3 regions of the Klenkia terrae genome follow, and region 1 is predicted to be linked to each of the others. Evidence: riboswitches for the same ligand, from Rfam matches in the RefSeq annotation. Region 1 holds a riboswitch; each other region holds the start of a gene.
What was found. A riboswitch is a leader RNA that binds a small molecule or an ion and turns the genes downstream of it on or off. The one in region 1 is predicted to bind cyclic di-AMP.
Positions count from the first base shown of each region.

Region 1 (8,476 bases):
GCGCGATCAAGCTGCCCTCGGTGACGGGCTCGTCGTCGCACCCCACCGGCACCGGGGTGGGCGCGATCCTCTTCCGGCCACCGGTGATGGCCTTGCTGGGCACGGTGGTGCTGCTGTTCCAGGCCCTCCTGCTGGCCCACGGCGGACTCACCACCCTGGGGGCCAACGCCTTCTCCATGGCCGTCGTCGGACCGTGGGCGGGGTACGGCACCTATCGGCTGGCCCGCCGCGCCTCGGGCAACCTGCTGGTCGGGGTGTTCGCGGGCATGATGATCGCGGACCTGTCGACCTACGTGACGACCTCGCTGCAGCTCGCACTGGCCTTCCCCGACGCCGAGAGCGGCTTCCTCGGTGCCGCGGTGAAGTTCCTCGGGGTCTTCGCCGTCACCCAGGTGCCGCTGGCCGTCGCCGAGGGGTTCCTGGGCGTGCTGCTGTTCCGTGTGCTGACCGTCAACGCCCGCCCGGAGCTGGAGCGGCTGGGTGTCCTGCGGCCGCAGCCCACCGACGAGGCGACCCGATGACCCGGCGTACGTGGGTCACCCTCGCCCTGGTCGCGTCCGTCGTGGCGCTGTTCGCCCTGCCGCTGGTGTTGGGCGCCCCCAGCGACTACGCCGGGACCGACAGCGTGGCCACCGCGGAGATCCAGGCCAGCAACCCGGGCTACGAGCCGTGGTTCGACTCCGTCTTCTCCCCCGGTTCCAGCGAGGTCGAGTCCGGGCTGTTCGCCCTGCAGGCCGCGCTCGGCGGCGGCGTCCTGGGGTATGTGCTGGGCCGGTTGCGCGGGCGGCGGTCCCGAGCGACGGCCGAGGCACCGACCAGCGGGCCCGCCGACACCACCCCGTGACCGGCCTGGCCGTCGACGACGCAGCCTGGGCCAGCACCTGGCGGCCCCGGGCGGTCGGGGACAAGCTGCTGCTGACCCTGGGGTTGGTGCTGTGCGCCCTGGTGCTCCCGGTCTGGCCGGGCTCCCTGCTGGTCGGGCTCACAGCTGTCGGCCTGGCCCTGGGCCCGGCGCGGGTCCCGGCCCGGGTGTTCGCGCGGGCGGTGCGCCTGCCGCTGGCCTTCGTCGCCGTCGGCGCCGTCACCGCGGTCGTGCAGGTGTCCACCGACGGCATCGGCTGGGCGCCGGATGCAGCGGCGACCGGAGGTGCGCTGGTCGGGCATGCGCTGGCCGGCGGCGCCGCGGTCATGCTGCTGGCCACCACCACCCCGGTGTCGGACCTGCTGCCGGCGCTGCGCCGGGCCCGGGTGCCCGCCGCGGTCGTGGAGGTGGCGTCGATGATCTACCGACTGCTGTTCGTCCTCCTGATCAGCATGCGCACGATCCGCGAGGCGCAGACGTCCCGACTCGGGTACTCCACGGCCCGGCGCAGCTACCGGTCCTCCGGCCTCCTGGCCGCCGCCGTGCTCACCCGCTCCTGGGACCGGGCTCGCCGGCTGCAGGGAGGCCTGGCCGGCCGCGGCATGACCACCGACCTGCGCGTGCTGCCCGAGGTGCTGCCGTCCTCCCGGTCGTTCCTGGCCGGCACCGTGCTCGGGCTGACCGTCCTGTGCGGGCTCACCGTGGTCCTGTCGTGAGCGGCGGACGGCTGGCGGCGACCGACGTGGTGGTCGGCTACTCCCGGGGCAGCAGGGTGCTGGACCGGGCGTCGCTGGCCGTGCCGGAGGGGCGACGGCTGGCGGTGCTGGGTGCCAACGGCTCGGGCAAGACCACCCTGCTGCGCTGCCTGTCCGGCGCCCTCGTCCCGGCCTCGGGCCGGATCAGCCTGGACGACGCAGCCCTGGAGCACACCCGCCGCGGACTGCAGGCACACCGCCAGCAGGTCCAGCTGGTGCTGCAGGACCCCGACGACCAGCTCTTCAGCGCCTCGGTCGCGCAGGACGTCTCCTTCGGCCCGCTGAACATGGACCTGGCCGAGGACGAGGTCCGTGCGCGGGTCGTCGAGGCCCTCGAGCTGCTCGCCGTCACGGGGCTGGCTGCTCGGCCCACCCACCAACTGTCCTACGGGGAACGCAAGCGGGTGGCCATCGCCGGTGCGGTGGCGATGCGCCCACGGGTGCTGCTGCTCGACGAGCCCACCGCCGGGTTGGACCCCTCCGCGGTGACCGAGGCCCTCGCCGCCCTCGACCGCCTGCAGCGCCGGGGCTCGACGGTGGTGATGAGCACGCACGACGTCGACCTGGCGCTGGGGTGGGCCGACGAGGTCGCGGTGGTCGTGGACGGCCGGGTGGTGCAGGGCGAGCCCGAGCCCGTCCTCGGCGACGACGCCCTGCTCGCCCGGGCCCGCTTGGACCGACCGTGGGCGCTCTCCGTCGGTGCCCGGCTGCATCAGCTCGGGCTGCTCCCCGAGGGGCCGCTGCCCCGGGACACCGAAGCTCTGCTCGCGGCGCTCCCCACCGGTACCGCGCCGACCACCCCCGGACGCTCATGACCTGGCGCCAGGTGGTGGCTCACTGCCGTGCGGTCAGCTCCGCACGGCGTCCGGGCTCAGGCGGAGCGCACACTCGGACTGGCAGTGCGCCTGAGAATCCGGGCAGCGGGCGAGCGCGTCGTCGGCGGCGGCCAGCCGTCGGGCGAGTCGGTCGAGCCGGTCCTGTTTGGCCTGCAGTTGGCGTAGCCGATCGGCCAGCAGTGGCCGCAGGTCGTCACGGACCTGGGTGCACGACCGGGTCTGCAGCGTGTCCAGGTGCCCGGCGATGGCGTGCAGGGGCAGGCCCAGTTCCTTGCTGGCCTCGATGAGGTCCAGCCGGGTCAGCACACCGTCGTCGAAGTCGCGGTAGCCGTTGGCCGCCCGGGCGGCGGTGATCAGGCCGAGGGTCTCGTAGTACCGCAGCGCTGTCGCCGGAACGCCGCTGCGGCGGGCGACCTCGGAGATCCTCACGACCTGGACGGTAGGCGCCCCGGCGGGCTTGACCTCCCAGCGACTCGAACCTCTACCGTCGCACGACGTGCTCACCCTTGCCCCCGCCCCCCGTCGACGACTCTCTGCCGGTTCCGTTCTCGGCCGGCTGCGCTGATGGCCGATGGAGGTGCGGTGGCGTGGCTGGAGCGCCGGCAGATCGGCCTCTACCTGGCCGCGATCGCCGCCGGCGGGTCCGTCGGGGTGGTCGTGCCGGGCACCTCGCTCCTGGAGGTGGCCATCTACCCGGTGCTCGGCTTGCTGCTGTACGCGACGTTCCTCGGGGTGCCGTTCGCCTCGGTCGGGGCGGCACTGCGCGACGTGCGGTTCCTGCTGGCGGTGCTGGTGGTCAACTTCGTGTTCGTGCCGGCGGTGGCGTTCGGGCTGTCCCGGTTCGTCGCCGGGGAGCCAGCGCTGCTGTTCGGGGTGTTGTTGGTGCTGCTGACCCCGTGCATCGACTACGTCATCGTGTTCAGCGGGCTGGCCGGCGGAGCCTCGGACCGGCTGCTGGCCGCCGCCCCGCTGCTGATGGTCACCCAGGTACTGCTGCTGCCGGTCTACCTGTGGCTCATCCTCGGCCGCGACGGGGTCGCGGCGGTCGACGTCGGCCCGTTCGTCGAGGCGTTCGTCGTCCTGATCGTGATCCCGCTGGCCGCCGCGGCCGGCACCCAGGCGTTGGCTGCCCGCTACCGGGGCGGTCGTCGGCTGCAGGCCGGGGTGCTGGGTGCGATGGTGCCGCTGATGATGGCGACCTTGTTCGTCGTGGTCGCCTCCCAGGCCGCCGCCGTCCGGTCCCAGGCGGCGCAACTGGTCATCCTGCTGCCGCTCTACGCGGGGTATCTCCTCCTCGCGACCGCGCTGGGGTGGTTCGTGGGCACGTCGTTCGGCCTGGACGTGGCGTCCCGGCGCGCAGTGGTGTTCAGCGGAGCGACCCGCAACTCCCTGGTCGTCTTGCCGCTGGCTCTGGCTCTGCCACCAGAACTGGCGCTGGCGCCGGTCGTCGTCGTCACCCAGACCCTGGTCGAGCTGATCGGCATGGTGGTCCTGGTGCGCCTGGTCCCGGCACTGGTGCCGCATGCGGTGCGCGAGAGACCGGGGACCTGACCCGGCGTGGGCGTCGGGCGACCGGAGGAGCCCGGCGGATCGCCGATCGTCACTGACCACTGGATCGACCAGCTCGCCCCGGCCCCCGGGCAGGACCGATCGGGCCGGGTTGTCGTCGTCGTCCTCGGTCGTGGACGGGGGCCTCGTGGGCGCGGTGCACCGAGGACTCGAGCCGGGAGGTGCAGTGCTCCGTGTCGACGTGCTCCCCCAGACACCCACCCCAGGCGTCGAGCACTCGTCCTCCGTGGCTGTCGGCCAGCACTGCTTCCTCCACGACGACTGGGCGGACAGCGCGTGAGACCGTGACGGTGGTGGCCAGGACCATCACCAGGCGGCGCCGGTGGCCGGGCGAGACCGCGTGGCCCCGAGGGGCTGGTGCGTGGCTGTGGTCGTGGCCCATGACGTCCACCTCACATGTGCAGCGCTGTGGGCGGCCGCGGGTCGACCAGGTCGAGACCACGGCCGGCAGCACGCTGGCCAGGCCGGCCAGGGGCGTGGACCCCCGAGCCGTCGGGGTGGCCACCGTGAGTCCGAGCACGGCAGCCGGCGTCAGCCGTTCGACGCCCGGTCATCCACAGCGGCCACCCAGCGTGATCCCGCGCTGGGCGAGCCAGGGCGACGGGTCGGTCCTGGTGGCGTACAGGCCACCCACGTGGGTCTCGATGTGCAGGTGCGGGCCGGTGGACTGCCCGCGGTTGCCGACCTCGGCGATCAGGTCTCCGGCCTGGACGGCTTCGCCTGCGGTGACGAAGAACTGGTTGATGTGCCCGTAGACGGTGATGGTGCCGTCGGGATGCTGGATGTAGACCGCCAGGCCGAAACCGTTGGCGGGGCCGGCGTCCAGGACGACGCCCCCGTCCGGGGCGTAGATGGGTGTGCCGATCGGTGCGGCGATGTCGATGCCGTTGTGGTTGGTGCCCCCGCGGGGCCCGTAGCAGGACGTCACGCGGCCGGCGACCAGATCGCCGCCGGAGCCTGCGACGGCGGCCTGCTGCGCGGCCACGACGGCCGCGGGGTCATCGATGCCCTGCTCGGTCAGGGCGTCGATCTGCGCGGCCTGGAGTTGCTGCTGCAGCGTGTCGAGCTCGCCGGCGGCCCGGGTGTAGCTCTGCTGGGCAGAGTCCAGCTGGGCGGCGGCTTGGGCATCGGCCGCCTGCGCTGCAGCCAGCGCGTCCTGCTGTCGCTGCACCGCCTGCCGGGCGGTGAGGTCAGCGGCTTCCTGTTGGTCCTGCACCTGCTCGAGTGCGTCGAGGTCCTCGGCGCGGTGGTCGGCCAGCACCGCGAGGGTGGTGGCGCGGGACAGCAGGTCGTCGGGGTCATCGGCCTGCAGGAGCAGGCCGGCCTGCGCCAGGTCCCCCGAGCCCATGAAGGCGGCGCGGCCGGCCGCGGCCACCTCGGTCTGGGCTTGACCGGTCCGGGCCTGGGCGGCCTGGACCGCGGCAGCAGCGGCGGTGGCCGCGGCGTTGGCCGCGTCCAGCTCGAGGGTCGCCAGGCGGGTGAGCTCGACGGTGGCTTCGGCTTCGACGGTCGCCTGGTCCACCTCGGCCTGAGCTGCATCGACCAGGCTCTGCAGTCGTGCTGCCTCCTCGAGGGCGGTCTCCTCCTCTGGCGGGGCAGGGACGGCCGACGAGGACTGGGAGGTACTGCCCGAGGGGTCCGGTGGCGCCGCTGACGCATGGCCCGGACCGGCCACGAGGGTCAGCGCGAACACCGTCCCGATGGTCGCTGCGGTCATCGGGGACCGTCTCGTGCTCAGCAGACGGGCGCCGGTGCCGAGGGGGTTCAACCGGTACCGCAGTGGGTTGTCGCGCAGGGTCGCCACAGTGGGGCGGGCTCCGTTCTTCCATCCCGCCTACCGAGTTAGCTGACGGGTTCGGGCCGGAAGGAGCCCTACTGCGAGCGCAGATTCACCCCAGGAACTCGTGGGTCCCCGGTCCGCCGGCCGCGTGGCCGGTGGTTCGGCGGGTCTGCCCGGGGACCCAGGAAGGGTGCGCGGCCCACGCAGACCCCACACAAGCTACTACCTCATCTAGTAGACGTCACGGTGCGATCTCGCCCGTCGGGGGAAGACCGGGCGCGGGCCGCGGCCGGGGTCAGGGCAACTGGTCTCCGTCGGCACGCTCCAGCCGGTCGGCGGCCGGTCGGGCACCCGGGGCCGCCGGGGGCCGGGGCGCTCCCGCCCGCCGCGCCAGGGCGATCGCGGCGAGTGCAGCGCCCAGTCCACCGAGGAGGGCCAGGACCGCAGCTGCCCGTTGATCGCCGAGCTCTGGGCCTCGCCACGCGGGGTCGATCTCGGCCCACCAGGACGGTGCGAGGACACCGGGCCACAGCAGCAAGGCGGTCGAGGCCGCCAGGTGGACGACGGCCCAGGTCAGGACGCCGCGCACCCGAACCGCACGGCGCAGTCCGGAGTCGAGCCAGGATCGAACGAGGACGACTCCCGCGGCGGTGGTGATCAGGACCGATACCACGTGGGCGCCGTGGGACCGCAGCGTCAGCTCCAGGACCGGCCCGGCCGCTCCCAGGTAGACCACGACGGCGAACACCACCAGGGCCGGGCCAGGCCGGCGGAGGGCCTGGGCGACCTGGCTGCCGGTGAGCGCCTCCACCCATTCAGCAGGGCCGCGGTGGTCATCGCCCCGGGGCGTCGAGGTGTGCGCTGGGGCGCCGAGATGCTCGGTGAGCAACCTCCCCGGTCCGGCCAGGACCAGCAGGGCCGGCCCGAGCAGGGCCAGCAGGGAGTACTGCGCCACGTGCGCGGGCATCCAGACCTGCGCGTAGCGGGCCAGCCCGCTGGTGGTGGCCAGCAGCAGCACCGCGGCGGCGGCGAGGAAGCTGACGGTGCGCCGCACCGGCCAGGGCGCACCGTGACGGATGCGGTGCCGGACCGCCCACAGGTAGGTCACGACGGCGGCTGCGACCAGGAGCGGGAACAGCGGGTCGGGGTAGGGCTCCCACAGCTGGGGCCACCACCGTCCGCGACCTGGGTCCGGGGGGAGGGCGAAACCGAGGGTGTCGAAGCTGCTGCCTTCTTCCTGCCCTGGCTGGTCGGTGGGCCGCGGGGTGGGGGTGCGCGACAGGGAGACCGCGACCCCGATCGTGGTCGCGAAGCCGAGCACTTCACCTGCGGCCAGCCGCCGGAACGCTGTTGGCTTGCCGTCCGCCAGCGCCGGGAGGGTGCGACGTCGGTGTTCCCACCCGATGACCCCGAGCACGATCAGTGCCACGGTCTTGGCCAGGACTTGGCGGCCGTAGTCGGTCCCGGTGAGATCGGACGGGCCCGACAGCCGGGTCGAGGCGGTGAGGACCCCGCTGACCGCGATCAGGGCGACCAGGAACGGCGCGGCCGCGCTGAACCGGGTGGCCGCGGCCTGCAGGGTGCCTGCGGGCACTCGGCGGATCAACAGGAGGGCGAGGACCCCCCCGGCCCAGGCCAGGACCCCGATGACGTGCAGGGCAAGGCCGGAGACCGCGGCTTGGTGACTGCCTGATCCGGCCGCGTGTCCGGTGAACACCGGCGGGAGGCCGGCCAGCAACGCCAGCAGCAGCAGCGCCAGGCTCCCGCCGGTGGTCAGCACTCTGCGGGCCCCGATCGCCACCGCCGCGGTGAGGACCGCGACGAGTGCCTGGGCTTGTCCCTGGGGGATGGTGGTCAGGAAGGACCACAGTCCTCGGCCGCTGACGACCTGCAGGTCGGTACCCAGGAAGTCTGCGAGCTGCACCGGGGCCGAGGCAGCCGCGCTCACCGCCCACAGTGCGGCCGGCCACGCCGACATCCGGGTCCATCGGTGACCGGCCACGCTCATCCGCCGATGGCCGGGGGCCAGCAAGGCTGCAGCGAGCAGGCAACCGACGGTCGCCACCGCGGCCAGGTCGGCGATGACCTTGACGGCGGGGATGGCCCACGTCACGGCGGCCGAGGCAGTCGACAGACCGGGCAGCGCGACCGACGAGAGCGACCCGGACGACGCCAGGAGCAGCAGGGTGACACCGACGCCCAGCACCGCAGCCGCGGCCAGGAGCACGGCAGTCGCTGCGGGGCCGGTGACGGCGGCGGATCCCGGTCGGTCGGCCCCGGTGGGCGTGTGGGACCTCCTCGGTGCGACCGGCGACGGGTCCGGTCCGGCGTCGGCTGCCGGGCGGGCGGGACCGCCGGTTGCCGGTGCGGTCGGGCTGGGCTCGTGGGGTGCTGGTGTCACGCCTGGCGACGGCGGAGGAGGACGGGGCCGCCGATCCCCAGCAGGGCGATCAGCGCGACGAGCCCGGCCACCACGCCACCGGAGATCCCGCCGTCGTCCTGAGCAGCTGCGGTCTCCACCGCCGGCTCGGTGTCCGTTCCCTCAACCCCGCCGGACGGTGCGGCACTCGTGGGGGCTGCCGGGCCCTCGGAGGTGGTCGCGCTGCTCTCGCTGCTGGGCGCCGCTGCGGGTGCGTAGGTGAACCCGTAGGTGCCCTGGATCGTGTGCCCGTCG
Region 1 is NZ_JBAPLV010000007.1:660-9,135, reverse strand. Features, by position in the region: gene UXQ13_RS08145 (energy-coupling factor ABC transporter permease) at 1-521, shown strand, start outside; gene UXQ13_RS08140 (energy-coupling factor ABC transporter substrate-binding protein) at 518-844, shown strand; gene cbiQ (cobalt ECF transporter T component CbiQ) at 841-1,578, shown strand; gene UXQ13_RS08130 (energy-coupling factor ABC transporter ATP-binding protein) at 1,575-2,432, shown strand; gene UXQ13_RS08125 (MerR family transcriptional regulator) at 2,466-2,882, opposite strand; gene UXQ13_RS08120 (arsenic resistance protein) at 3,036-4,004, shown strand; gene UXQ13_RS08115 (M23 family metallopeptidase) at 4,573-5,739, opposite strand; cyclic di-AMP (ydaO/yuaA leader) riboswitch at 5,840-5,978, opposite strand; gene UXQ13_RS08110 (cytochrome c oxidase assembly protein) at 6,098-8,029, opposite strand; gene UXQ13_RS08105 (copper resistance CopC family protein) at 8,200-8,476, opposite strand, start outside.

Region 2 (11,343 bases), on a different contig from region 1:
CGTGCCGGCGTTCTCCCGCGGTGCGGACTTCGCCCTGGACAAGCCGGCCGGGACGCCGTGCCCGAACCTGACCGCCGACGACCGCTGCGGGGTGCACGACCGGCTGCGCCCGCTGGGGTTCCCCGGCTGCGTGGTCTACGACTGCTTCGGGGCCGGCCAGCACGTCACCGGCGCGGTGTTCCCGGGCCTGGACCGGCGCGACCGCACGGCCCTGCACCAGGTGTCGACGGTGTTCCCGGTCGTGCGGGCGCTGCAGGAGCTGCGCTGGCTGGTCCGGGCCGCCCGCGCGCTCGAGCTGCCCGCCGGGCTCGCCGCCGAGCTGGCCGCGGCGGAGGAGGACCTGGCCACCCGGGTGGCCCGGTCGGCCGCCGAGCTGCGCGGCACCGACGTCGACGCCGTCCGGGGCAGGGTGAACGGGCCGCTGACCCGGGCCGGGGCGCACGCCCGCCGGTCGGTCCGCCGTCCCCGGGACCTGCGCGGCGCCGACCTGGTCGGCGCGGACCTGCGGGGTGCCGACCTGCGCGGTGCCGTGCTGCGCGGGGCGGTCCTGCTCGGTGCCGACCTGCGCCGGGCCGACCTGGGGCTGGCCGACCTGACCGGTGCCGACACCCGCGGGGCCCGGCTGGAGGGCGCGGACCTGCGGCGCTCGCTGTTCGTCACCCCGGCGCAGCTGGAGGCCGCCCGGGGCGACGCGGCCACCCGGCTCGACGACGGGGTCGCCCGACCCGCGCACTGGACCACCGGTGCCTAGGCTCGGCCGGTGACCTCCCCGGTGGACCCCGACGTCGTCGCGCTCGCCGAGCACGTCTTCGACCTGGCCCGCAGCGGCGGCACCGACGAGCTGCTCGCCTGCCTGGACGCCGGGGTCCCGGCCAACCTGACCAACGGCAAGGGCGACACGCTGTTGGTGCTGGCCGCCTACCACGACCACCCGGGCACGGTGGCCGCCCTGCTCGACCGCGGCGCAGACCACGGCCGGGTCAACGACCGGGGCCAGACGGCGCTCGCCGCCGCGGTGTTCCGCCGGTCGGTGCCGTCGGTGACCGCGCTGCTGGCCGCCGGTGCGGACCCCGCGGACGGGTCACCCGACGCCCGGGCCACCGCGGCCTTCTTCGGCCTCGACGAGATGGCCGCCCTGCTGGACCGGCCGCCGGCATGAGGCTGGAGTCGGTGGACGGCGCGGTGCTGGACCTGCGCGTGCTCCGCCGGCAGACCCTCGAGGTCCGGGCGGTCGAGCTGGACCGGCCGGACTGGACGCAGACCCTGCTGCTCGTGCGCGGCGAGGTGCGCACCGCCGACGGCCGGCAGTGGGTGTTCCGCGAGCCCTGCCTGACCCCGTGGGACGGCCACCGGCTGGCCGGCTGGCTGCACGCCGTGGCCGACCGGCCCGACGGCGTGCTGGGGGAGGGGCTGGTCTTCACCGACCCGTCGCTGTCCTGGGTGCTGGACGCCGCCCGGGAGGACCGCCGGCTGCTGCGGGTGCACCTGTCCGGGCCGGCGGCCTGGACCGACCCGGCGACCGGGTCGCGGCTGGGCGGCGGGGTGCCGCTGGACGTCGACGTGGACGCCCTCACCGTGGCGGCCCGGGACTGGGCCGCCACGGTGTCGGCGGGGGACTAGCGGGACCGGACCAGCCGGCGGAGGAGCAGGACGGCGGCCGCGGCGCCGAGCAGCAGGCCGGGGCGCAGCCGCAGCCCGGTGGAGACGGTCGCCGCCACGGTGCGCACGGACCCCGGCCGGACGGCGGGGGACCCGGTGAGCACCCGCCCGGTCGGGGAAGAGACGCCGGCCCCGAGCTCGGCGATCCGGCCGCGCGGACCGGTGACGTCCAGGTGCAGCCCCTGCGCGGCGAGCACCCCGGCGAGCTCGCCGAGGGCTCCGGGACCGCGGCGCACGGTGACGCCGGCCGGACAGGGGATCCCGGCCGCCGCCCGCCACAGGGCCACCGGGTCCGACGCGTCGAGCACCAGGCGGGTGCCGTCGCCGGTCAGCCGGGCGGTGAGCCCGCCCGACTCCAGGGTGAGGTCGGCCCGGACGGCGAGCGGGCCGGTGGTCATCCCTGGGAGACGCCCTCGGCGGTGGTGATGCGCAGGGTGCCGTTGAGCTTCCAGGTCGCGCGGGGCGCGTCGGCGCCGATCTCGCGGGGCACCTCGACGGTCATGTCGACGAACTCGTAGTTGATGGCCGCACCCTTGCCGGTGAGGTAGGACCACATCTCCTTGCCCAGGTCGGCGAAGGTGCGGGTCTCGGTGGTGTCGCTCGGAGAGGTCATGCCGACCTGATGTCCGCCCAGCGCCACCAGCAAACACCGTTTACGCAGTTCTCTGCGTCGCGTAGCGTGGGAGCTCCCAGATCGGGGTGCACTCCCCACCGCGCCGTCGTCCGGCGCAGTCAGGTCGTCCGCGTTGAGCACCCTCCCGACCACGACCGACACCCCCAGCAACACCCCCACCGCCACCCACGCCGAGGACCCGGGCCAGGCGCTCTGCCCGGTGTGCCCGCACCCGCTGTCGGCCCACGACCGCATCTCCGCCCGGTACTGCGCGGCCAGCGCCGACCAGGTCGCCCGCGGTGTGCTGACCAACCCGGGGTGCAGCTGCCCCACGGGACAGCAGAACACCTAGCCGCAGCGGGCCAGCAGGATCGCGTACTCGAACACCCGGCCCTCGCGCTCGACGGGGAGCACCAGCTGCTCGACGTCCCGGGTGCCCGGGGTGTCGGCCAGCCGCTCGAGCAGCGCCGGGGCCGGGTCGGCCGACCAGATGGCCAGCACCCCGCCCGGGCGCAGGGCGGCCAGCGCCCGGGTCAGCCCGGCCGTCCCGTAGAGGCCGGCGTTCGAGCCGTGCACCAGGAACTCGGGTCCGTTGTCCACGTCGAGCAGGACGACGTCGTACCGGCCCGGGGTGAACGCGCAGGCGACGTCGCCGGCCACCAGGTCCAGCCGGGGGTCCGCGGTGCTCCGCAGCCCCGGCAGCAGCCCGTCGGCGGCCCAGCCCAGCAGGGCGTCCTCGAGCTCCACCACGACCACCTCGGCCACCCCGGGGGAGCGCAGCACCGCCGCGGTGGTCCAGCCCAGGCCGAGCCCGCCGACCAGCACGGCCAGCTCGGCGCCGTCCACCCGGGCCAGCGCCTCGGTGGCCAGCGCGCGCTCGGTGGAGGTGTCCACGTCGTCCATCGCGAACACGCCGTCCACCACGAGCTCGGTCACGACCGCGCCGTCGTCGTCGGTCCGGCGCCACAGCGCGACCTCGCCGTGCGGCCCGCTGACCCGTCCCAGTTCCTCCCGCACCGGGTCGATCCTGCCGGGGCGGGAATGCCGTGTCGACGAGTGGTGTCATCGTGAGGCGTGAACTCCCGCCGCGCCTACGTCGTCTGGGTGGTCGGGCTGCTCGCCTACGCGGTCGCGGTCTTCCAGCGCGCCTCGCTGGGCGTGGCCGCCGTCGACGCCCAGGAGCGGTTCTCCGCCGGGGCGTCCGCGGTCAGCCTGTTCCTGGTCCTGCAGCTGGCCGTCTACGCCGGGTTGCAGGTGCCGGTCGGCATCGCCCTGGACCGCTTCGGCTCCCGCACGATGGTCGCCGCCGGAGCGCTGACCATGGCCGCCGGGCAGCTGCTGCTGGCCCACGCCACCGACGTGCCGACCGCGATCGCCGCCCGGGTGCTGGTGGGGGCCGGGGACGCGATGACGTTCATCAGCGTGCTGCGGGTGGTCACGCTGTGGTTCTCCGGGCCCACCGTCCCGGTGATCACCCAGCTCACCGGCATCCTCGGCCAGGTGGGCCAGATCGCGGCGGCCTACCCGCTGGTCCTCGCCCTGCACCACACCTCCTGGACGGCGACCTTCACCGGCGCCGCGGCGCTGGGGGTGCTGGTCGTCGTCCTGGTGGTCGCCGCGCTCAAGGACGCCCCGCCCGGCACCCCGGTGGCGCCGGTGGCCGGCTGGGCCGAGATCCGGGAGAACGTGGCCGGCGCCTGGCACGAGTCGGGCACCCGGATCGGGCTGTACACCCACCTGGTCACCCAGTTCTCCGGCACCGTGTTCGCGCTGCTGTGGGGCTACCCGTTCCTGGTGCTGGGCCAGGGGCTGTCCGCCGGCACCGCGGCCGGGCTGCTCACCCTGCTGGTCGTGGTGGGCATGGGCGTCGGCCCGCTGCTGGGCGCCCTGTGCGGGCGCTGGCCGCTGCGCCGGTCGGCCCTGGTGTTCGGCATCTCCGGGGCCACCATCACCGCCTGGACCGTCGTCCTGCTGTGGCCGGGCCGGGCCCCGCTCTGGCTGCTCGTGGTGCTGGTCGTCGTGCTGGCCACCAACGGGCCGGGCTCGATGATCGGCTTCGACTACGCCCGCACCTGGAACCCGGTGCACCGGCTGGGCAGCGCCACCGGTGTGGTGAACATCGGCGGGTTCGTCGCCTCGCTGCTGACCGTCCTGGCCGTCGGGGCGGTGCTCGACGCGCTCACCCCGGGCGCCTCCACCGACTACGACCTGGGCTCGTTCAAGGCCGCCTTCGCCGTCCAGTACCTGTTCTGGGCGATCGGGCTGGCCGGGGTGCTCACCCACCGCCGGCGGCTGCGCGACCGCCTGGCCGGGGACGGCGTCGTCCTCACCCCGCTGTACACCGCGATGGCCAGCCGCATGCGGCGCCGGTGAGCGTGCCCGCCGGGTTCTTCGCGCGGCACACCCGGCTGGTGCGCCCGCCGCTGGTGCCCGAGGTGGCGCTGCACCTGGCCGACGACGTCGCCGTCCTGTGGCAGGCCATGGAGGACCAGGGCCGGGTGGACGGCGTCCCGGGCCCGGGGGAGGCCTCGCCGTTCTGGGCGGCCGCCTGGGTCGGCGGGCAGGGGCTGGCCCGGTACGTGCTGGACACCCCCGGGCTGGTCGCCGGGCGCACGGTGCTGGACCTGGGCGCCGGCAGCGGCCTGGTCGCGATCGCGGCCGCCCTGGCCGGTGCGGAGCGGGTGCTGGCCAGCGACGTGGACCCGTACGCGCTGGCGGTGATGCCGCTCAACGCAGCCGCCAACGGCGTCGCGGTGGTCGAGCCGGTGGGCGACGTGCTGGACGACGACCTGCCGGAGGTGGACGTGGTGCTGGCCGGCGATGTGTTCTACGACCTGCGGATGGCCGACCGGGTCCGGCCGTGGCTGTTCACCGCCTGGGCGCGGGGGGCCGCCGTCCTGGTCGGCGACCCCGGCCGGTCCCAGCTGCCCGACGGGTTGCGGGAGGTCGCCGGGTACGACGTCCCCGACTCCGGGGTGGACGTCGCGCGCCGCACCACGGTGTGGCGACTGCCCTGAGCCGAACAACACCTGTGGAACTCGACCCCGCCGCTTGTGTTCTTCTGTCACGGACTCGTAACGTGGGCTTGTCCGGTCGGCCGCACCTCCCTCCCCGGGAGACCGCACCGGACGCCGCTGAGTCACCGTCGGGGCAGCGCAGCCCACGGCACCAGGTGAATCGGGGACCCACCGCAGCACTGGGGTGAATCCGCCCGACCCGCTCCCGCGGGCCGAGCGGTAGGGCGTCTTCCTGCCCGAATCCGTCAGCTAACCCGGTAGGCGGCAGCACCGACCGACGTGGTCCGTGCACCCGGAAGACGAGGACCAGCCCCGCCCGCATGAGCGCACGCCATTCCGCACGACCCGCCGGCCGCGACGGCCAGCAGCCCCTCCTCCGCGTCGGCACCATCACCGCCGAGTTCGAGGTGGTCCGCTCCGCCGAGGAGACGGTCGCCGCCGTCGCCCGCGGACGCCACCGCCTGGCCCCGGTCCGCCGTCCGGCGGTGTACCTGGCCGCGGCCGCCGCCGGCGCCGTCCTGGTCAACGTCCTGGTGGGCGGTGGACCCGCCGCCGAGGCCGACACCACGACCGAGCCCGCCGCGCAGGCCGTCAGCGTGGCCCAGCAGCTGGGCATCACCGCACCGGCCGACAGCACCGAGGCGGCCACCGAGCTGTCCGGGCACCTGCAGGAGCTGGCCGCCAGCCGCGCGCAGCGCGAGACCGACGAGGCCACCGCCGCCCAGGTGCAGGCCGCCGCCGACCAGGCCGCCGCCGACGCGCAGGCCGCCGCGGCCGCGCAGGCCGCCGCCGAGGCCGCGGCCGCCGCCCAGGCGCAGGCCGCCGCCGACGCCGAGGCCGCCGCGGAGAACGCCACCACGTCGGACTTCCACGACTACGCCCTCGCCCAGCTGGACGGCGACGCGAGCCAGTTCTCCTGCCTGCAGAACCTGTGGGGCCGGGAGTCGGGCTGGAACCCCGACGCGCAGAACCCCACCTCCACCGCCTACGGCATCCCGCAGTTCCTGAACTCCACCTGGGCCGGCACCGGGATCGCCAAGACCTCCAACGGGTTCCGGCAGATCGACGCCGGGCTGATCTACCTGGAGGAGCGCTACGGCTCGCCGTGCGGCGGCTGGGCGCAGTCGGAGGCCGTCGGCTGGTACTGAGTTTCCGCCCCCGGGGGCTCGGGGAACCGGGTCCCCATGGCTGAACTCACCGGCAAGACCATCGCGCTGCTCGCCGCCAAGGGCGTCGAGTCGATCGAGCTCGAGGAGCCCCGCAAGGCCGTCGAGGCCGCCGGGGCGACCGTGCACCTGCTGTCGGTGCCCGACGGGGTCGAGGACGGCCGCGTGCAGGGCGTGGACGGCGACATCCACCCCGGGGCGACCTACCAGGTCGACCACCTGGTGGCCGACGTGTCCGCGGCCGACTACGACGGGCTGCTGCTGCCCGGCGGCGCGGTCAACCCCGACACCCTGCGGCAGGACCAGGGCGCGCTGGCCTTCGTCTCGGCGTTCTTCGACGCCGGCAAGCCGGTGGCCGCGATCTGCCACGCGCCCTGGACGCTGCTGGAGGCCGGGGTGCTGGAGGGCCGCACGCTGACCTCCTACCCGAGCATCCGCGGCGACCTCCGCCGGGGCGGCGCGACGGTGGTCGACGAGGAGGTCTGCCGGGACGGCAACCTGGTCACCAGCCGGAACCCCGACGACGTCCCGGCCTTCTCGCGGGCCGCCGTGGAGCTGTTCGCCGGCGCCTGACGGACGGCTGACCAGGGGTCGCGCGGGCCCCGGCTGTGCACGACCGAGGTGCACCCGTCAGACTTGCAGGGTTTGCAACCCCCTGGGAGGACGGTCCACCGTGGCCAAGCACCGCGCCAGCCAGACCGGCGAGACCGATTTCGACGACGCCACCACGGCGCTGGCCGACGTGTCCGGCGAGTACGCCGTTGACCTCGCGCACACCCGGATCGGCTTCCGGGCCCGGCACGCGATGGTGACCACGGTGCGCGGCACCTTCACCGAGTTCGAGGGCAGCGCGCACCTGGACACCGCCGACCCCACGGCCAGCCGGGTCGAGCTGCGGATCGACGCCGGCAGCCTGGACACCGGTCAGGCCGACCGGGACGCCCACCTGCGGTCGGCGGACTTCCTCGACGTCGAGCAGTTCCCCGAGATCACCTTCGTGTCCACCGGGGTCGAGCAGACCGACGACGACGAGTACACCGTCACCGGCGACGTGACGATCAAGGGCCAGACCCGCTCGGTGGCCGTGGACTTCACGCTCACCGGCAGCGCGCTGGACCCCTTCGGCAACACCCGGGTCGGCTTCGAGGGCGCCCTGGCGCTCAAGCGCAGCGAGTGGGGCCTGGTCTGGAACGCCGCGCTGGAGACCGGCGGCGTCCTGGTCAGCGACAAGGTCCAGCTCGAGTTCGACGTCTCGATCATCAAGCAGGCCTGAGCACGTCACCGTACCGCCCAGCAAGGGAGCCCTTGCGCAACGGATCCGTCGAGGACGTTGCGCAAGGGCTCCCTTGCTCGTGCAGCAGGGGTTACGGCAGGGCTTCGACGGTCCCCGCGTCGATCCGCTCCGCCAGCCGGCCGGTCGCCCAGGCGCCGTCGCCGAGCAGGTGGTCGATGGCGGTCAGCCGCGAGGTGTAGTGCCCCACGGAGTACTCGGCGGTGACGCCGATCCCGCCGTGCAGCTGGATGGCCTCCTTGCCGATGTGCCGGCCGGCCTTCGACGTCTGCAGCCGGGCCCGGTCGGCGGCGGCGAGCACGGCCTCGGGGGAGGACCCCTCGGCGTCGAGCACCATCGTCGCCCACAGCGCGATGCTGCGGACCAGCTCCAGGGACACGTACATGTCCGCGGCGCGGAAGGTGAGCGCCTGGAACTTGCTCAGCGGGACGCCGAACTGCTTGCGCGTCTTGAGGTACTCGCTGGTGGTGGTCAGCGCGGTCTGCATCGCACCGACCGCCTCGTGCGCGTAGGCCACGGTGGCCCGGGCGAGGGCCAGCTCGACGTCGGCGGTGCGGTCGGCCGTGCCCTCGCCGAGCAGCTCCGCGGGGGTGCCGTCGAGGGTCACCCGGGCGGCCCGGGTGCCGTCGTGGGTGCGGTAGCCCGTGCGGGTCAGCCCGGCGGCGTCGGCGCGGACGACGAACAGCGCCGTCCCGCCCTCGACCGCCGCGGACACCACGAGGACGTCGGCGCGGGCACCCGAGGGCACCGGCTCCTTGACCCCGGTGAGGGTCCAGCCGTCGGCGCCCTGGGCGGCGGTGACGCCGGTGGCGGTGGGGGTCCAGCGGCTGCCCGGCTCGGCGTGGGCGAAGACCACCAGCGAGGCGCCCTCGGCCAGCGGGCCGAGCAGCTCGGCGCGCTGCTCCGCGGTGCCGACGGCGGCGACGAGGCCACCGGCCAGCACGACGGACTCGACGAACGGCTCGGGGGCGAGCACCTTGCCGATCTCGGTGGCCACCAGGGCCACCTCGGCCTGGCCGGCGCCCATGCCGCCGTCCTCCTCGGCGAAGGGCAGACCCAGCACGCCCATCTCGGCCAGCTGGGACCAGGTCTTCTCGTCGAAGCCCGGCTCGTCCTTGGTCACGGCCCGGCGCTTCTCCGGGTCGTAGGCCCGCTGCAGCAGCCCGGCGACGGCCTCGCGGAGGGCGTGCTGCTCGGTGTCGAAGGTGAAGTCCATGTCAGATCACAACCCCAGGATCGTGCCGGCGATGATGGTGCGCTGCACCTCGTTGGAGCCTCCGTAGATGGAGACCTTCCGGTAGTTGAGGAACTCCGGGGTGGCCGACCGCGCCCACTCGGGGACGTCGGTGGCCTCGTCGTCGGCGAACGACGCCAGCGACAGCGGGCCGGCGATGTCGACGATCAGCTCGGTCGCGGCCTGCTGCAGCTCCGAGCCGCGCAGCTTCAGCACCGACGACGCCGGGTTCGGCTTGCCGTCGCTGGAGTTGGACACCACCCGCAGGGCGGTGAGCTCCAGGGCCAGCAGCTCGGTCTCGAGCTCGGCGATGCGGGCGCGCATCGAGGGGTCCTCGATCAGCGGGCGGCCACCGGAGGTGATCTGCGTGGCGTGGGCCTTGGCGTCGACCAGCATCCGCTTGGTCGCACCGACCCGGGCGATGCCGACGCGCTCGTTGCCGAGCAGGAACTTGGCGTAGTCCCAGCCGCGGTTCTCCTCGCCGATCAGGTTCTCCGCGGGCACCCGGACGTCCTCGAAGAAGACCTCGTTGACCTCGAAGCCGCCGTCCAGCAGCTCGATCGGGCGCAAGGTCACCCCGGGGGTGTCCATGGGGAAGACCAGCAGCGAGATGCCCCGCTGCTTCTTCTCGGCACCCGGGTCGGTGCGGCAGAGGCAGAAGATCCAGTCGGCGTGCTGGCCCAGCGTGGTCCAGGTCTTCTGGCCGTTGACCACCCAGTCCTCGCCGTCGCGGACGGCGGCGGTGCGCAGGCTGGCCAGGTCCGAGCCGGCGTCGGGCTCGGAGAAGCCCTGGCACCACCAGATGTCGAGGTTGGCGGTCTCGGGCAGGAACCGCTCCTTCTGCTCCTGGTTGCCGAAGGCGGCGATGACCGGCCCGATCATGGAGGCGTTGAACGCCAGGGGCTCGGGGACGGCGGCCAGCTGCATCTCCTCGCGCCAGATGTGGCGCTGCAGCGGCGTCCAGTCCCGGCCACCCCACTCGGCGGGCCAGTGCGGGACGGCGAGGCCGGCAGCGTTGAGGATCTGCTGCACCTCGACGTACTGCTCCTTGGTGACGTCGCGGTGGGCGGCGACGTCGTCCCGGATGGACTGCGGGACCTGCGTGGTGAAGAACGTGCGCATCTCGTCCCGGAACGCCTGGTCCTCGGGCGACAGGTGCAACTGCATGGACGACCCTCTCTCCTCCGGCGGCGACCGTGCCAGCCGTGGCCCCGACGATCCCATACCTACTACTGACCGGTAACCGGGGATCAGTACACGGCCACCCCGGGCGTGCCGCCGCCCACCGCCACCGCGTCGCCGGTGATGGCCACGCTGCGCGGGGAGCAGAGGAACGCCACCACGTCGGCGACCTCCGCGGCCGTGACCAGCCGGCCGATCCGGGTGGCGGCGGGGGCGGCGGCGACGTCGGCCGGCGTGCGCTCGGTGACGGTGCGGCCCGGGTGCACGACGGTCACGTTCACCCCCGACGGCCCCAGCTCCTCGGCCAGGTTCGCCGTCATCGCGGCCACCGCGACGTTGCGGACGGTGCCGACCAGGTTGCCGGTGGCCCGCGCGTTGAGCCCGCTGACGTTGACGATCCGGCCCCAGCCCTGGGCCACCATGTGCGGTGCCGCGGCCCGCGCGGTGCGCAGGTAGCCGAGCACCTTGGTCTCGACCTCGTCGCGCAGGGCGTCGTCGGGCAGGTCGGCCAGCGCCGGGACCGGTGCCGTGGACGCCGGCCGGGCAGCGGCGTTGACCAGGACGTCCACCCCGCCCCACGCCTGCACCACCGCGGCCACCGCGGCCCGCACGGCGGCGTCGTCGGTGGTGTCGGCCGGCACGACCAGCGACTCCCCGGGCAGCTCGGCGGCCACCGCCTCCAGGTCCTCGCGGGACCGGGCCAGCAGCGCGACCCGGGCCCCCTCCTGCGCCAGCCGCACCGCGACGGCCTTCCCGATGCCGCGCCCGGCGCCGGTGACCAGCGCCCGCTTCCCGCTCAGCTGCAGGTCCATGCCGCCACGCTAGGAGCGCCCGGCGGTGCGGGCCACCTCACCCGGGCGGGGGACACCGGTGCCGCCGGGCTCCAGGGGCGCCCGCGGGGTGCCGAGACCGGATCCGTGAGCCTCCCCGTCGTCGTCCCCGCACCCGGGGTGCCCGGGCCGCGGACGACGTCCCCGGCGCGGGTCGGGGCGCTGGACTCGGCCCGGGTCAGCCGGGCGGTCGTGCACGCGGCGTCGGTCCGCGTCGACGTGGCCATCCTGGTCGTCACCGCCGACGGCGACGGCGCGCGGATCCGCTGGGCCAACACCGGGGTGGAGCGACTGCTCGGGTACGCCGCGGCCGACCTGGTGGGCACCACGGTGGAGGCGCTGTTCCCGCGC
Region 2 is NZ_JBAPLV010000034.1:14,765-26,107, forward strand. Features, by position in the region: gene UXQ13_RS21265 (pentapeptide repeat-containing protein) at 2-751, shown strand; gene UXQ13_RS21270 (ankyrin repeat domain-containing protein) at 761-1,159, shown strand; gene UXQ13_RS21275 (WapI family immunity protein) at 1,156-1,620, shown strand; gene UXQ13_RS21280 (hypothetical protein) at 1,617-2,057, opposite strand; gene UXQ13_RS21285 (hypothetical protein) at 2,054-2,272, opposite strand; gene UXQ13_RS21290 (RGCVC family protein) at 2,406-2,624, shown strand; gene UXQ13_RS21295 (polyamine aminopropyltransferase) at 2,621-3,289, opposite strand; gene UXQ13_RS21300 (MFS transporter) at 3,347-4,645, shown strand; gene UXQ13_RS21305 (class I SAM-dependent methyltransferase) at 4,642-5,289, shown strand; cyclic di-AMP (ydaO/yuaA leader) riboswitch at 5,433-5,551, shown strand; gene UXQ13_RS21310 (aggregation-promoting factor C-terminal-like domain-containing protein) at 5,610-6,437, shown strand; gene UXQ13_RS21315 (type 1 glutamine amidotransferase domain-containing protein) at 6,474-7,028, shown strand; gene UXQ13_RS21320 (YceI family protein) at 7,129-7,728, shown strand; gene UXQ13_RS21325 (acyl-CoA dehydrogenase family protein) at 7,820-8,962, opposite strand; gene UXQ13_RS21330 (acyl-CoA dehydrogenase family protein) at 8,969-10,147, opposite strand; gene UXQ13_RS21335 (SDR family NAD(P)-dependent oxidoreductase) at 10,231-10,974, opposite strand; gene UXQ13_RS21340 (putative bifunctional diguanylate cyclase/phosphodiesterase) at 11,080-11,343, shown strand, end outside.
Region 2: it holds a riboswitch for cyclic di-AMP, as region 1 does, so the genes downstream of both, UXQ13_RS21310 (aggregation-promoting factor C-terminal-like domain-containing protein) here and UXQ13_RS08115 (M23 family metallopeptidase) in region 1, are expected to answer to the same signal.

Region 3 (11,343 bases), on a different contig from region 1:
TCGTCGATGCCGCCGGTGGCGGCCAGGGCGACCGCGAAGACCGCCGAGGCGATCGCGCCGCCGATGGTCTTGGTGGTGTTGGTCATCCCGGCGGCGAACCCGGTCCGGTCGGCCGGGGCGGCGGCCACCGCGGCCGTCGGCAGCGCGGCCACCAGCAGGCCCGAGCCCACGCCGGCCACGCCCATGTTGGTCAGCGCCTGCGCCGCGGTGTCGTGGAACGGCAGCCACAGGGCGTACCCGACGGCGACCGTGGCGCAGCCCGCGGCCATCGCGCCCCGGGTGCCCAGCGCGCGGGCGACCAGCGGCAGCAGCAGCGCGCCGGCGAGCAGGGTGAGCACGTAGAGCCCGATCAGCACCGAGACGAACGACGCGGCTGCACCCAGGCCGTACCCGGTCACCGCGGGGTCGGCCCGGGCGAACGTGGACAGCGGCACCTGGGCGCCCAGCACGGACATGCCGAACAGGAACGCGGTGAGCTGGATCGGCCACTGCCCCGGCGCGGCCAGCACCGGCACGTCGACCAGCGGCTCGGCCTGCAGGGCCTCCACCCGGACCAGCAGCACCAGGGTGGCCAGCCCCGCGGCGACCAGGAGCCAGGGCAGCACGGCGCCGGGCCCGAGCAGCCGGACGGCGACCAGCCCGGCCATCACCAGCAGCAGCGCGGTCGTCAGCAGGGCCAGGCCGGGTAGGTCCAGGCGACCCGGTGCCCGGGCCCTGTCCGGTTCGATGCCGAACCGCACCACGGCCAGGCACAGGGTGACGACGACGGCCGGCAGGGCCAGCAGCACCGGGACCGGCAGCACGGTCACCAGCGCCCCGCTGCTCAGCGCGCCGACCAGCACACCCACCTGCAGGAAGGCGACCAGCGTGCCCGCCGCCCGACGGGTGCGCCGGTCGTCGGCGGCCGCGCGGCGGTGCACGACCGCCACCTCCAGCGGCAGCCAGACCACGTAGGCGCCCTGCAGCGCCGAGCCCACGACGAACACGCCGAACCCGGCCGCGCCGGTGGTCGGGGCCAGCGCCATCACCCACGTGCCGAGGGCGGTGACCGCGGTGGACACCAGCAGCACCCGCCGGTGGCCGTGCAGGTCGGCCAGCCGAGCCAGCACCGGGACCAGCAGCGCCGAGGCCACCAGTTGGGCGGCCTCGAACCAGTTCACGTCGCCGTCGCCGATGCCCAGCGCGCGGGCGACGTCGGTGAAGACCGGCGTGTAGAAGCCCTGCAGCACGCCGCTGGCCACCTCGACCACCGAGAGGGCGCCGACGATCGCGAACAGGGTCTGCGCGCCCGGGCGGGTCACGGTGCTCATGCCGGCAGCTCCTCGACCAGGCGGCGGTACCAGTCGACCCCGGCCAGCAGATCGGCGACGCCGATCCGCTCGTCGGCGGCGTGGATGGTCGCCCGCTGGTCCTTCGTCATCCGGAACGGGGTGAACCGGTAGACCCGGTCGCACAGGCCGGTGAAGAAGCGGGCGTCGGTGGCGGCCATCATCACGTAGGGCGTGGGGACGGCGTCCGGGAACAGCTCGCCGGTGATCCGCTCCAGCAGCGCGAACGCGCCGTCGTCCCAGGGCGAGACCGGGCTGGGCTCGTTGCGCTCCACGACCTCGACGCGGATGCCGGGCCCGACGGTGCGGCGCACGTGGTCCAGCACGCCGTCCACGGTGTCGCCGACCATCACCCGCATGTTCACCCCGGCTCGGGCGGTGGAGGCGATCACGTTGAGGGCGGGGGAGCCGGACAGCGTGGTGACCGCGACCGTCGTCCGGACCATGGCGGCGGCCTCGGCGCCGGCGGCCCGCAGCACCCGGGTGAGCACGGGGGCCAGCCGGTCGGCCCGGCCGAGCACCGGGCGCAGCGGCGCGGGCAGGTGCGGGGCGAGCCGGCGGAGCAGCTCCAGCGTCGGGGCGGGGGCGCGCAGCGGCAGCGGCGCCTTCTCCAGCGCGGTGATCGCCGCGGCCAGCCGGGCGGTCGGCCCGCCGCGGGCGGGGGTGGAGGCGTGGCCCCCGGCGCCCTCGGCGACCAGCTCGACCGACGTGACGCCCTTCTCGGTCACCCCGACGACGGCCAGCGGGGCCCGCACCAGCGGGAAGGCGTCGGCGGCGACCGCGCCGCCCTCGTCGAGCACGAACCAGGGCGCGACGCCGCGCCGGCGCAGCTCGTCGACCGCGTCGGTGGCGGTGGTGCCGGACACCTCCTCGGTCGAACCGAAGGACAGCCACACGTCGCGGGCGGGGACGAAGCCGCGCTCCAGCAGCTGCTCGACCGCGGCGCAGATGCCCACCACGGCGCCCTTGTCGTCCAGCGTGCCGCGGCCCCACACCATGCCGTCGTGGATCTCCGCGCCGAAGGCGGGGTGCGTCCAGGCGCCCTCGACCGGGACGACGTCCAGGTGCGCCATCAGGACGACGGGACCGGCATCGGTCCGGCCGGGCCAGCGGACCAGCACCGCGTGCGGCTCGATCTCGATCCGCTCCAGCTCGTGCAGCCGCGGGAAGTGCTCGGCCAGCGCCGCCCGCAGCGCGACGAACGGCGCCGGGTCGGTGCGGGCCGGGTCGCGCTCGGCGACGGTGGGCTGGCGGACGAGGTCCTGCAGCGCTCGGACGGCGGGGTGCTCGCTCACGCGCGGGATGCTGTCACGCGCGGGCGACATCACGTGACGAATCGCCCGTGATTCCTTGGTCGGAGCTGTGCAGGTGGTTACCGTGGTGCCGTCGCCCCGCAGGGGTGACGCCGTCGAGTCGCCCGCGAGGGCGAGCCGGGGACCCATCGCAGTTCTGGGGTGCATCCCGCTGCTGGTCGAACGTGACCGGCAGGGGGTAGGGCGACTTCCCGCCCGAACCCGTCAGCTAACTCGGTAGGCGGCCACTGGAAGACATCGGAGTTCCGCCGGATGGCGTCCCCCCGTGCGCGGCACCACCGCGCTCCCTCCCGTCGGCACCGCCCGGCGATGTACCTCGGCGTCACCGCCGCCGGCGCCGTCCTGGCCAACGTGCTGGTCGGTGCTGCCCCCGCGGCCCCCGTCGCCGTGGCCGAGCCGGCCAGCGTCGCCGCGGAGCTGGGCCTGACCGCCCAGACCTCCCCGGACCTCGGCCAGCTGGCCGACCTGGCCGCCAGCCGCAGCACGCGTGAGGACCAGCAGGTCGCCGCCGCCGCCGCGCAGGCTGCCACCGACCAGGCCGTGCTCGACCAGCAGGCCGCCGCCGCGGCCGAGGCCGCCGCCGCGGTGGCCGCTGCCGCCGAGGCCGCCACGGCCGCAGCCGCAGCCCAGGCAGCGGAGTCGGCGGCCGAAGCATCGGTGTCGACGGCCGCCGTCGCAGGCGTTGCGCAGATCACGAACTCCGCGGGCCCGGTCCGCCCGGTGACCCAGGCCGCGGCCGACGCCGTGGTGAGCAACGTCCCGGGTGCCGGGGCCATCACCATCGGCGGTACCCGGGCCAGCGCCACCGACCCGGGAGGTCACCCGTCCGGTCTCGCGCTGGACTACATGGTGCTCGGCGACGAGGACCTGGGGAACGCCCTCATCGACTACCAGATCGCCAACTGGTCGGAACTCGGGGTCGAGTACCTCATCTACCAGCGTCGGATCCTGTCCTCACCCGGTGGGTCCTGGGTGGCGATGGAGGACCGGGGCGGGGTCACCGCCAACCACGAGGACCACGTGCACGTGAACTACCGCTGACTCACGTCCCGCAGTAGGTGACGAACCCGCCGGCCGGGCCCGGCTCGGCGTAGCGGGCGAGGTCGGGGCGCTCGTCGAAGGGACGGCGGAGCACCTCGACCAGCCGCTCGACCGGGCCGAGGTCGCCGGCGGTGGCGGCGTCCAGCGCCTCCTCGACCAGGTGGTTGCGCGGCACGTACACCGGGTTGACCCGGTCCATGGCGTCCGCGTCGGGGCCGGCGGCCAGCCAGCGCGCGGCCCAGGCGTCGAACCCGGCCAGGTCCAGCACCAGCCGGCGGGCCGGCTCGGCGTCCCCGCGGGCCGCCGCGCCCAGCGCCCGGAAGAACCCGGTGTGGTCGGGGTGGTTCGCGTCCAGCAGCGCCTGCAGGTCGGTCACCAGCGCCGGGTCGGCGTCGGTGTCGACGTCCGGGCCGAGCCCGAGCTTGGCCCGCATCCCGGCGGCCCACGCCACCTCGTAGCGGGGCAGGAACGTCTCCAGCACCGCCACCGCGGTCGGGATGGCCTGCTCCGGGTCCTCGTGGATCAACGGCAGCAGGGCCTCGGCCAGCCGGGCCAGGTTCCACTGCGCGGCCAGCGGCTGGTTGCCGTAGCGGTACCGGCCACCGGAGTCGATCGAGCTGAACACGGTGTCGGCGTCGTGGGCGTCCAGGAAGGCGCACGGGCCGTAGTCGATCGTCTCGCCGGAGATCGTCATGTTGTCGGTGTTCATCACCCCGTGCACGAACCCGACCAGCATCCACCGGGCGAGCAGGTCGGCCTGGACGGCGACGACGTGCTCGTAGAGCGCCAGCGCCGGGTTGTCGGCGTCGGCGGCGGCCGGCACGTGCGCGGCGATCGCGTGGTCGGCCAGCCGGCGCAGCAGATCGACGTCCTCGGTGGCCCGCACCAGCTGGAAGGACCCCACCCGCAGGTGGCTCGAGGCGGTGCGGGCCAGCACGGCGCCGGGCTGCGGCGTCTCCCGCTGCACCGTCCGCCCGGTGGCCACCACGGCCAGCGAGCGGGTGGTGGGGATGCCCAGCGCGTGCATGGCGGTGCTGACCACGAACTCGCGCAGCATCGGGCCGACCACCGCGAGCCCGTCACCGCCCCGCGACCACGGGGTGCGCCCGGACCCCTTGAGGTGCAGGTCCAGCCCGGCGAGGTCGCCGAGCAGCAGCGCCCGGCCGTCGCCCAGCCGCGGGCTGTAGTTGCCGAACTGGTGGCCGGCGTACCCCTGCGCGACCGGCCGGGCGCCGTCCGGCACCTGCGTCCCGGTGAGGAACGCGAGGCCGGACGGCGACCGCAGCCACGCCGGGTCCAGCCCCAGGCCCGCGGCGACGCCCTCGTCGAGGGCCAGCAACCGCGGGTCCGGCGCCTCGTCGGCCTGCCAGGGGACGGACAGCTCCGGGAGGGCGTCGGCGAACCGGTGGCCGAGCTGGACGGTGGTCTGCGTGCTGCTCACCCCTCCGACGGTACGAGGCCCGGCTTCAGCTGCACCTTCTGCCAGCCCTCCTCCTTGGCCCGGAACTTGGCGTAGGCCTCCGGCGCCTGGCTGATGGGCAGGCGGTGGGAGGCGAAGGTGTCCACGCCCAGCGGGTCGTCGTCGGTGAGCAGCGGCATGATCTCGGGCACCCACCGCTTCACGTTGCACTGGCCCATGTGCAGGCCGAGCTGCTTGTCGAAGAGGGTGAGCATCGGGATCGGGTCGGCCGCACCGCCGTAGACGCCCGACAGCGAGATGGTGCCGCCGCGGCGGCAGATGTCGATCGCCGAGTACAGCGCGGCGAGCCGGTCGACGCCGGCGGCCTTCTGGATCGGGGCGGCCAGCGCGGAGGGCAGCAGCCCGGCCGCCTTCTGCACGAAGGTGGTCGCCGGGGAGCCGTGCGCCTCCATGCCGACGGCGTCCACGACGGAGTCCGGGCCGCGGCCGTCGGTCATGTCCCGGATGGCGTCGCCCAGGTCGTCCTCGTGCTCGCGCAGGTCGACCACCTCGATGCCGCGGGCCCGCACCCGGGCCAGCCGGTCGGGCACCAGGTCGACGCCGATCACCCGGTAGCCCTTGTGCTTGCCGATCCGGGCCGCGAAGTCGCCCACCGGGCCCAGGCCCAGCACGACCAGGGTGCCGCCGTCGGGCACCTTGGCGTACTCCACGGCCTGCCAGGCGGTGGGCAGGATGTCCGACAGGTAGGCGAACCGGTCGTCGGACGGGCCCTCGGGCAGCTTGATGTGGGTGAACTGCGCCTGCGGCACCCGCAGGAACTCGGCCTGCCCGCCGGGGACGGAGCCGTACATCGACGAGTAGCCGAACAGCGCGGCGCCCGAGCCCTGGTCGCGCACCTGGGTGGTCTCGCACTGGGTGTACAGCCCCTGGTTGCACATCCAGCAGTGCCCGCAGGAGATCTGGAACGGGATGGAGACCCGGTCGCCGACCCGCAGGTCGCCGGTCTCGCCGCCGACCTCGACCACCTCGCCCATGGTCTCGTGCCCCATCACGTCGCCCACGTTCATGAACGCCGCCAGGGGCTCGACCAGGTGCAGGTCCGAGCCGCAGATGTTCGTCGTCGTCACGCGGATGACCGCGTCCGTGGGCTGCTGGATGGTGGGGTCGGGGACCTCGTCCACCCGGATGTCGCCCTTGCCGTGCCAGGTCACTGCCTTCATCGCTGGTTCCTCTCGGGTCGTGCGCGCACCGCACCCGTGGTCTCCAGGCCGGAGTGACCACGGCGTCCTCCCCAGCGCGGAGGGGGGCCGAAACGGTCCCGTGCGCATGCGGGCAACTCCCAGGTCACGCACAGCCCACGCTGGGCCAGGCCGGGGACGGTGGTGCCCTGACCCGAGGAGACCTGATGCTCGCCCTGCTCGCCTTCGTGCTGCTGCTGTTCCAGCTCGTGCTGATCGCCCGCGTCGTCGTGGACTGGGTGGGCGTGCTCGCCCCGGCCAGCGGCGCCCGCCTCGGCGGTGCCCGCCGATTGGTGCACCGGGTGACCGAGCCGGTGATCGCCCCGGTGCGGCGGGTGCTCCCGCCCCTGCGGATCGGCGGGATGGGCATCGACCTTGCCTTCACCGTCGTCTTCCTGGGTGTCGTCGTCCTGCGGTCCGTGCTGCTCTCGCTCTAGGCGGTGAAGGGCGTGACCTCGTCCGGGGTCACGGTGAAGGGGTTCGCCCAGTCCGAGGTCGCGCCGGTGATCGGTGCGGCGTCGGTGACGACGGTGCAGGGCGGGCCCGGGTAGATGGCCAGCACCCGGGTCGGCGACGTGAGCTCCTCGGTGAGCTCGAGCAGTTCGCCGCGGCGCATGCGGCTCGTCGTCCTGGTGCCGGTCAGCTCCTCGCCGACCGCGGCCACCCAGCGGGCGCCGTCCAGCTCGAAGGTCACGGCGGCGACCCGTCGGCCGGGCGGGGCCGGCTCGACCGCGGCGAACTCGGCGAGCGCCTCGTAGAGCCGCTCGGCCTGGTCGGGGTCGGCGGCGCGGGGCAGGAAGAAGGCAGGCACGACGGCAGTCTGACCGGGTGCACCGACAGTCCCGGGCGCGCTAGCGTCCCGTCCGTGCACCGGTTGACGGTCGAGGAGGCCCGGCAGGTCGCCGTCCGCGCCCAGCTGCTGGACGCCGACCGACCGCCCGGGCTGCTGGACGTCGTCGACCGGCTGGCCCTCCTGCAGCTCGACCCGACCGCCGCGGTGGCACCGAGCGCCGACCTGGTGCTGTGGACCCGGCTCGGCGCGGCCTACGACCCGGCGGACCTGCAGCAGGCGCTGGACGTCGACCGCACCCTGTTCGAGATGCACGCCACCGTGCGGCCGATGGCCGACCTGCGGCTGTTCCGTGCGCGGATGGAGCGGGCGCCGGCCTACCGGCAGCCCCGGGAGTGGCTGGCCGCCAACCAGTCCTTCGCCGCCGACGTGCTGGCCCGGCTACGGGACGACGGACCGCTGCTGTCCAAGGAGATCGCCGACACGGCCGAGGTGCCCTGGGCGTCGACCGGGTGGACCGGCGCCCGCAACGTGACCCAGATGCTCGAGGTGCTGTGCGGTCGCGGCCAGGTCGCGATCAGCGGCCGGCGCGAGAAGCAGCGGCTGTGGGACCTGGCCGAGCGGGTGTACCCGGCGGACGTGGAGGTGCTGGCGTTCGACGAGGCCGAGCGCGAGCGGGACCGGCGCCGGCTGCGGGCACTGGGCATCGCGCGGGCGAAGACCGACCAGTCCTCGGTCGAGGCCAACGACGTGGGCGAGGCCGGGGAGCCGGCGGTGGTCGACGGCGTGCCGGGGGAGTGGCGGGTGGACCCCGCCCAGCTCGACCGGCCCTGGACCGGTCGGACGGCGGTGCTGTCGCCGTTCGACCGGCTGGTGCACGACCGCCGCCGAGCCCTGGAGCTCTTCGGCTTCGAGTACACGCTGGAGATGTACAAGCCCGCGGCGAAGCGACGGTGGGGCTACTTCGCGCTGCCGGTGCTGCACGGGGACCGGTTGGTCGGCAAGGTCGACGCGGCCGCCGACCGCAAGGCCGGGACGTTCACGGTGGCCGCCGTCCACGAGGACGTGCCGTTCACCCCCGACGTCGCCGACGCCGTGGACGCCGAGCTGGCCGCGCTCGCCGGCTGGCTCGGTCTGGAGCTGCGCCGCTAGCGCGTCGCGAGGTCGGCCAGGATGTCGAGCTGGGTCTGCCAGACCGGGGACGACGGGTCGATGAGCACGAAGTGGTCGCCCTCGACCTCGGTCAGGGTGGCGTCCGCACCGGCTGCCTGGGCCGCGTCGACGTAGGCCACGGACTGGGACAGCGGCACGTTGCCGTCGTCCCGGCCGTGCACGCACCGCACCGGGACGGCGAGCGGGATCTGCTGCAGCGGGTCGACCGACGCGTCCGGCGGGCCGCCCACGAAGTCCTGGACGGCGCCGGCGCCGAGCCGGTCGGCCGCCGCCGTCCGCAGGTCCAGCACGCCGGCCTGCGACACCACCCCGGTCAGCGGGACGGCGGCACCCTGCCGGCCGGCCGCCCAGACGGCCAGGTGGCCGCCCGCCGAGTGGCCCAGGCCGAGCACGGTGGTCAGGTCCAGGCCGGTGCCGGCGAGGGCGTCGATGCCGGCCGCGACGTCGTCCAGCGTGGCGGGGACCCCGCCCCCGTCGCCCACCCGGCGGTACTCCAGGTTCCAGGCGGCCCAGCCCTCGGCGGCCAGCGAGTCCGCCAGCGGCGTGCCCAGCGTGGCGTCGTACTGCGACCGCCAGAAGCCGCCGTGCACCACCACGACGACCCCGCGCGGGGTGCCCTCGGGCCGGTGCAGGTCCGCCCACTGGCTGGGGTCGTCGCCGTAGCGGATGCGGGTGGTGCCCCCGGGGGCGGCGGGCGGGGGCGAGGAGCAGCCGGCGGTCACCGCGCCGAGTGTGCCCCAGGCGGCGAGGTGCAGCAGGGCGCGTCGTCCGAGGGTCAGCACGCCCTGCGTTCGCGCCGTGGCCCGCGCGCGGACGTGCCCCGGAGCCGACCTGTGCGCGGGTCGGTAGTCTTGTGCACCTGGGCCCGGACGGGACCGGCGGCAGCGGTCCGCCCGGTGGACGGTCCGCCCAGTGGACGGAACTGCCGGTCACCGGTGGCGCTCCACCGTTCCCCGCCGCGACGGCGGGTCAGCGGTGCGACGCCGCCCGCCGGGGACCACGGGCGGCCGACGTGCGCAGCACGCCGGGCCGCCGGGACCGCGCACGAGCGCGGCGCACCGCGGGCAGCGACCCGTACGTCGGAGGAGGAGCACGTGGCTCGAACAGGCCAGCGCCGGGACGGTGCACGGCGCACCGCCGGGCGGCACGGGCAGCGTGCCCGCACCACCGACCTCGTCGGCGAGCTCGCCCGCGCGGTGCGCGACGTCGAGGCAGCGGCCAAGCGCGGCCGGGTCACGCCGTCCGTGCGGGCGACGTTCCAGGCGGTGGCGCTGCTGCTGCGTGAGGAGCGGGCCCGCGTCCGGGCGGCGGCGATGAGCGACAGCCAGCGCGGCGACCAGCTCAAGCGGCTGGAGGGCATCGCGACGATCCTGGCGACCACCGCCGTCCGCGACTCCGGGCTGCTGGCGCTGCTGGGCGAGGACGCCGTGGTGTCCGACGCCGCCCGTCGGACGGCCCGGGAGATCAAGGCCGCGCTGGGCGTGGAGCCCGAGCCGGAGGAGGAGCCGGAGCCGGTGGCCACCGCACCGGTGGAGGCGCCGCGACGGGTCGTGCCGCAGTCGGTGGTGTCCCGGCAGCTGGCCAACCCCTTCCTGGCGCCGGACTACGACGCCGCGGCCACCCAGCGCGGCCCGCGGGCCGGTCGGCTGGCGGGCTGGGAGCTGATGGGGCCGCTGCTGGCCTCCTTCGAGCGGGCCAGCGGGGGAGCGCCGGCGTGCATGCCGCTGCCGTTCCCGACCCAGCGGTTCACCCCGGCGGGGCTGGAGCTCATGCCGCACCAGGGCCAGCTGGTCGCCTCGGTCGCCGAGGGGCACCGCAGCTTCCTGCTCGCCGACGAGCCGGGCCTGGGCAAGACCGCGCAGGCGCTGCTGGCCGCCGAGGCCGCGATGGCCTACCCGCTGCTGGTGGTCGTGCCCAACGTGGTCAAGACCAACTGGGCCCGCGAGGCCGCGGTGTGGACGCCGCACCGCCCGGCGACGGTGGTGCAGGGCGACGGGGACAACGTCGACGGGTTCGCCGACATCGTGATCGTCAACTACGAGGTGCTCGACCGGCACCGCGGCTGGCTCGGCGACTTCGGGTTCCGCGGGATGGTCGTCGACGAGGCGCACTTCATCAAGAACACGTCGTCCCAGCGCTCGCAGCACGTGCTCGGGCTGTCCGACGGCCTCCGGCTGCGGACGGCGAAGCCGCTGCTCATGGCGCTGACCGGGACGCCGCTGATCAACGACGTGGACGACTTCCGGGCCATCTGGCGGTTCCTCGGGTGGGTCGACGACAGCAAGCCGCTGGCGGAGCTGACGGAGTGCCTGGAGGGCACCGGGCTGGTGCCGGCCGACCGGGAGTTCTACGACTCCGCGCGGCGCTGCGTGATCGACATGGGCATCGTGCGCCGCCGCAAGGTCGACGTCGCCGCCGACATCCCGGCCCGGCGCATCGCCGACCTGCCGGTGGAGCTGGACGGCGCGGCTGGCCGCTCGATCCGGGCCGCCGAGCGCGAGCTGGCGGCGCGGATGGTGGCGCAGTACCGGCAGGCGATGGCCTACCGGGACGTCACCGACGACGAGCTGGACATGGACCTGGTGCGCCGGGTGGCCAAGTCGGAGCTCAAGGACGCGATGACCAAGCAGAACGGGGAGAACGTCTTCTCGATGATGCGGCGGATCGGCGAGGCCAAGGCCGAGCTGGCCGCGGACTACGCCGCGCAGCTGGCCCGCAGCGCCGGCAAGGTCGTCTTCTTCGCCAAGCACATCGCGGTGATGGACATCGCCGAGGCCTCGTTCGAGAAGGCCGGGGTGCGGTTCTCCTCGATCCGGGGCGACCAGACGCCGTCGGCCCGGCAGAAGCAGGTCGACGCGTTCGTCAACGACCCCGAGGTGTCGGTCGCGGTCTGCTCGCTGACCGCGGCCGGGGTGGGGCTGAACCTGCAGGTGGCCTCCAACGTCGTGCTGGCCGAGCTGTCGTGGACCGACGCCGAGCAGACCCAGGCCATCGACCGCAGCCACCGCATCGGGCAGACCGAGCCGGTCACCGCGTGGCG
Region 3 is NZ_JBAPLV010000012.1:55,362-66,704, forward strand. Features, by position in the region: gene UXQ13_RS12215 (MFS transporter) at 1-1,310, opposite strand, end outside; gene UXQ13_RS12220 (M20/M25/M40 family metallo-hydrolase) at 1,307-2,623, opposite strand; cyclic di-AMP (ydaO/yuaA leader) riboswitch at 2,725-2,879, shown strand; gene UXQ13_RS12225 (VldE C-terminal domain-containing protein) at 2,951-3,682, shown strand; gene UXQ13_RS12230 (protein adenylyltransferase SelO) at 3,684-5,123, opposite strand; gene UXQ13_RS12235 (zinc-dependent alcohol dehydrogenase) at 5,120-6,322, opposite strand; gene UXQ13_RS12240 (YggT family protein) at 6,508-6,777, shown strand; gene UXQ13_RS12245 (hypothetical protein) at 6,774-7,151, opposite strand; gene UXQ13_RS12250 (DNA glycosylase AlkZ-like family protein) at 7,206-8,282, shown strand; gene UXQ13_RS12255 (alpha/beta hydrolase family protein) at 8,279-9,085, opposite strand; gene UXQ13_RS12260 (DEAD/DEAH box helicase) at 9,398-11,343, shown strand, end outside.
Region 3: it holds a riboswitch for cyclic di-AMP, as region 1 does, so the genes downstream of both, UXQ13_RS12225 (VldE C-terminal domain-containing protein) here and UXQ13_RS08115 (M23 family metallopeptidase) in region 1, are expected to answer to the same signal.